Regions from separate parts of the Streptomyces sp. NPDC021019 genome, predicted to be linked through region 2. Evidence: riboswitches for the same ligand, from Rfam matches in the RefSeq annotation. Region 2 holds a riboswitch; the other holds the start of a gene.

Region 1 (2,453 bases), on a different contig from region 2:
CGCCGAGGAGTTCGCCGCCGAGCTGGAGCGCTGCGGCGCCACGCTCGACGCGCACGCCGACCACCCCGGCGTCCGGGTCTCCCTGGAGGTCCCGGTCTCCCGGCTGGCCAAGGCCCTCGGGCTGGTCGCCGAGGCGCTGCGGGCCCCGGCGTTCGACGGGAGCGAGATCGAGCGCCTCGTCGGCAACCGTCTCGACGAGATCCCGCACGAGCACGCCAACCCGTCCCGGCGCGCCGCCAAGCAGCTCTCCAAGGAGCTGTTCCCGGCCACCGCCCGGATGTCCCGCCCGCGCCTGGGCACCGAGGAGACCGTCCGGCGGATCGACGAGAGGGCCGTGCGCGCCTTCTTCGACGCCCATGTCCGTCCGTCCACCGCGACGGCCGTGATCGTCGGCGACCTGACCGGTATCGACCTGGACGCGCTGCTGGCGGAGACCCTCGGCGACTGGTCGGGCAACGCCGGTCAGGCCCGCCCGGTGCCGCCCATCACCGCGAACGACACCGGCCGCGTCGTGATCGTGGACCGGCCGGGCGCGGTCCAGACCCAGCTGCTGATCGGTCGCATCGGCGCCGACCGGCACGAGCGTGTGTGGCCCGCCCAGGTGCTCGGCACCTACTGCCTGGGCGGCACCCTCACCTCCCGGCTGGACCGGGTGCTGCGCGAGGAGAAGGGCTACACCTACGGGGTGCGGGCCTTCGCCCAGGTGCTGCGCTCCAGCGGCCCGGACGCGGGCGGCGCGGCCATGCTCGCGATCAGCGGCTCGGTGGACACGGAGTCCACCGGACCGGCGCTGGACGACCTCTGGAAGGTCCTGCGGACGCTGGCCGCCGAGGGGCTGACCGACGCCGAGCGTGAGACGGCCGTGCAGAACCTGGTGGGCGTCGCCCCGCTGAAGTTCGAGACCGCCGCCTCCGTCGCGAGCACGCTGGCCGACCAGGTCGAGCAGCACCTCCCCGACGACTACCAGGCCCACCTCTACGCCCGGCTCGCCGAGACGGGCACCGTGGAGGCGACCGCCGCCGTGGTCAGCGCCTTCCCGGTCGACCGGCTGGTCACGGTGCTCGTGGGGGACGCCGCCCGGATCGAGGAGCCCGTGAAGGCCCTCGGCATCGGAGAGGTGTCCGTCGTCACCGGCTGACTCAGGTGTGGCCCACCGCCGCGAACAGGACCCCGACGAACGCATATTCGTCGGGGTCCTTCCCTTTTTGGTCGATTAACCCAATCCATCACCTTTGGGAGAGAGGATGCCTGTCTGCCCTGTGGGATGTACGACAAATCCCCTGGTCCGTTTGGCGATGGGAAGCCGCCCGGCCTAGCGTCGGCTCGGCTGTCCGCCACCCGTATGCCGCAGCCGCGGCGCCGGGCAGCCATCGCCGAGTCCCCGTCAGGCGCGAGCCTGGGGAGCCGGGGACCCACGCAGTCCCTGGGGTGAATCGGAGGTCCGTGCCGCGAGACCGGCGCGGGGATCCGTAGGAGACCTTCCTGCTCCGAACCCGTCAGCTAACCCGGTAGGCGAGAAGGAAGGAAAGGATCAGCCCCTCCATGGCGTTCACCCGTGCCACCGGGAAGCACCGTGCCCCGAGCCGCCTCACGCGCCGGAGCGCCCAGGCCGCCGGCATCGCGGCTCTGGCCACCACCGGAGTCCTCGGCTCGCTGGCCTCCCCGGCCCTCGCCGCGGACACCGAGGCCGCCCAGGTCGCCGACACCGGCCTCACCCAGGCCGTCGCCCTCGACGCCACTCTCGCCGAGCAGATAGACGCGCAGGCCCACGCCCAGAAGCAGCAGGCCGACGCGATCGCGAAGGCGAAGGCCAAGGCCGCCGCGGAGGCCCGCGAGAAGGCCGCCAAGGCCAAGGCGAAGGCGGAGGCCGAGCGCAAGGCCGAGGCCCGCGCCGAGGAGATCCGTGAGGAGAAGGCCCGCGCCGCCCGCGCCGCCGAGCGCGCCCGCCTGAACGCCTTCCACCTGCCGGTCGCCGGCTCTCACGTCACCACCGGCTACAAGTCCGGCGGTTCGCTCTGGTCCTCCGGCAGCCACTCCGGCGTGGACTTCATGGCCGCCTCCGGCAGCTCCGTCGTCGCCGTCGGCGCCGGGACGGTCGTCGAGGCCGGCTGGGGCGGCGCGTACGGCAACAACATCGTGCTCCGGATGACGGACGGCACGTACACCCAGTACGGCCACCTCTCCTCGATCGGCGTCTCCGTCGGCCAGAGCGTCTCCTCCGGCCAGCAGATCGGCCTCTCCGGCTCCACCGGCAACTCCACCGGCCCGCACCTGCACTTCGAGGCCCGGACCAGCCCCGACTACGGCTCCGACATGGACCCCGTCGGCTACCTGCGCTCCCACGGACTGAACGTCTGACCCGCCCCGCGCGACCCCGTCCGAAGGCCCCGGCGCCCACCGGGGCCTTCGGCGATTCCGACCCGTGGATATCCATGGATTCCGGCCTGCCATCG
Region 2 (2,453 bases):
ACTCCGCGCCGTCGGCCGGGTCCGAGAGCGGAATGCTGACATTGCGGACACCGGCCAGCTCGATGTCGTATCCGTCGAGCCGGTGGTCGGCGGAGTGGCGGAAGTCGAAGATCGTGTGCAGCCCGAGCCCGCCGAGGAAGACCGCGTCCTCGGCCGTGGCGTGCGCCAGGTGGCCGCTCCGGTAGAGCCGCCCGAAGGCGGTGCGCCGGCCGTCCGCGGTGGGGAGCCCGCCCACGTCGCGGAAGTTGCGGACTCCGGTCAGCGCGGTCTCTGTCGGCGGGACCTGCGGCACCTGTTGCGTCACGGTGGCTCCTGGGATCTCTGGCGTCGGCGCGGCTCGCCGGCGAGGGCGCTCCCGTGACGATACGACATCGATTCGACGGAAAATCATCACGGTCGCACCCCGGTGCGGAGTACCGGGGCCGCCGACCTGACCCGGCGTCAGCGGCGAAGCCGAGCGCATGTCCGTATTGGTGCATTTCGCAGAACATGCCCCGCTAATGGGGGAGATGGGATTTCGGAGGTGAGCGGGATCATATTCGTGACGGACCGTGGTGAGCTCGCCCCGGAGTATTCCCGTTGCCCGTACGGAAATCCAAGATCCGTCATCCACGGAGTGTGACGGGAAGTCCGGGGAGAAATTGAATCGATGATTCCGGTGAGCAACCGATGGCTTGTTCTGCTCGTCCTCGCTCGTTTACGGTCGCCGCAATCCGGACGGACCGCCTAATCCTGCCGCCGCCCGGAATTCGCACCCACCCACTCACGCGTGGCAGGAGCGGGGGAACCAGGTAAGCCGCCGGTCCGGAGCGATCCGGACCGGCTCGGGGTGAAGTCGCCGCAATGCGACCGGGCATCTCCAGCCCGAACCCGACAGCTCACCTCGCAGGCGCCGGAGAGGAACTTCCCATGCCCGCAAAGGGTAAGCACCGTCGTCCGAAGTCCGGCCCGATCTCCCGCGGCGTCCTCGTCGCCGGGACCGGCGGCGCCGCACTCGCCCTCCCGCTCATCGGCGCCACCGTCGCGAACGCGGCGGACCGGGCCGCTCCGGCGGCGAAGCCCGCCGCCGCCTCGGTCGCCGCCGCGCACACCGCCCCGGCCACCGCCCCCGCCGCGTCGAAGGCCGCCACGAAGACGTACGCCGTCGTCTCCGGCGACTACCTGGCGAAGATCGCGGCCGAGCACCGGCTCAAGGGCGGGTGGGAGAAGCTGTACCAGGACAACCGCTCCACCGTCGGCGAGAACCCCAGCCTGATCCACCCGGGCATGAAGCTGACCCTCGGCGCCAAGGGCTCCGCCCCGGCCGAGAAGTCCGCGGCTCCCGAGGCCGCCCCGAAGAAGGCCGCACCGGCGCCGAAGGCCGCGCCGAAGGAGGCCCCGAAGGCGGACAGCGTCTCCGCCGACGACTCCGAGGGCTCCGGCAGCCCGTCGCGGACCGGCTCCTCCGAGGCCACCGGCTCCGGCTGGTCCGCCCCGCTGGCCAGCGCCAACGTCACCACCCAGTACCGGGCTTCCGGCGCCAGCTGGTCCAGCGGCTACCACACCGGCTCGGACTTCCAGGCCTCCTCCGGCACCCCCGTACTCGCCATCGGCCCGGGCACCGTGGTCTCGGCCGGCAACAGCGGCTCCTACGGCAACGAGGTCGTCATCCAGCACGAGGACGGCATGTACTCCCAGTACGCCCACCAGTCCTCGCTCAACGTCTCCGTCGGTCAGACCGTCACCGGCGGACAGCAGATCGGCCTCTCCGGCTCCACCGGCAACTCCACCGGCCCGCACCTGCACTTCGAGGTCCGCACCGGCCCGAGCTACGGCTCGGACATCGACCCGATCGCGTACCTGCGTCAGCACGGCGTCTCCGTCTGACGTATCCGTCCGACCGGACGCGGCGAGAAGTGGTCGAGGGGCGGTGCGCGGCGGCGCACCGCCCCTCCGCTTATTCCGGCTTTACCAAAAACTGACCGGGTGGTCTATCTCACCACCCGTCAACCCCGTATTACGGTCGCGTAGGTCACATCGCACGATGCAGGATATGTGCTTGTGGCAGACGATTCGAGAAACAATCAGCAGCACACCATCGGGTCGTACGCGGCGATTGGCGACAGTTTCACCGAGGGCGTCGGCGACCCCGGCCCCGACGGGACCTATCTCGGCTGGGCGGACCGCTTCGCGGTGCTCCTCGCCGACCGGCTCCCGGCCCCCGACGGGGCGACCGGCCCCGAGGGCTCCCCGCACGGGAACTTCCGCTACGCCAATCTCGCCGTACGAGGACGTCTCCTCGACCAGATCGTCGAGGAGCAGATCCCGCGCGCCAAGGAACTGGCCCCCGACCTGGTCAGCTTCTGCGCGGGCGGCAACGACATCATCCGGCCCGGCACCGACCCCGACGACCTCGCCGAGCGCTTCGAGCGCGCGGTCGCCGACCTGAGCAACGCCGTCGGCACGGTCATGGT

Evidence for each region. Region 2 has a riboswitch for cyclic di-AMP ahead of ACH4RG_RS18910 (peptidoglycan DD-metalloendopeptidase family protein). Riboswitches for the same ligand answer to the same signal wherever they lie in the genome.
Region 1: another riboswitch for cyclic di-AMP. It lies ahead of ACH4RG_RS34495 (M23 family metallopeptidase); the one in region 2 lies ahead of ACH4RG_RS18910 (peptidoglycan DD-metalloendopeptidase family protein).

What each region holds. Positions count from the first base shown of each region.
Region 1 is NZ_JBIRQR010000010.1:115,961-118,413, forward strand. Features, by position in the region: gene ACH4RG_RS34490 (M16 family metallopeptidase) at 1-1,138, shown strand, start outside; cyclic di-AMP (ydaO/yuaA leader) riboswitch at 1,362-1,529, shown strand; gene ACH4RG_RS34495 (M23 family metallopeptidase) at 1,543-2,358, shown strand.
Region 2 is NZ_JBIRQR010000003.1:327,020-329,472, forward strand. Features, by position in the region: gene ACH4RG_RS18905 (tyrosine-protein phosphatase) at 1-304, opposite strand, end outside; cyclic di-AMP (ydaO/yuaA leader) riboswitch at 747-907, shown strand; gene ACH4RG_RS18910 (peptidoglycan DD-metalloendopeptidase family protein) at 910-1,866, shown strand; gene ACH4RG_RS18915 (SGNH/GDSL hydrolase family protein) at 2,041-2,453, shown strand, end outside.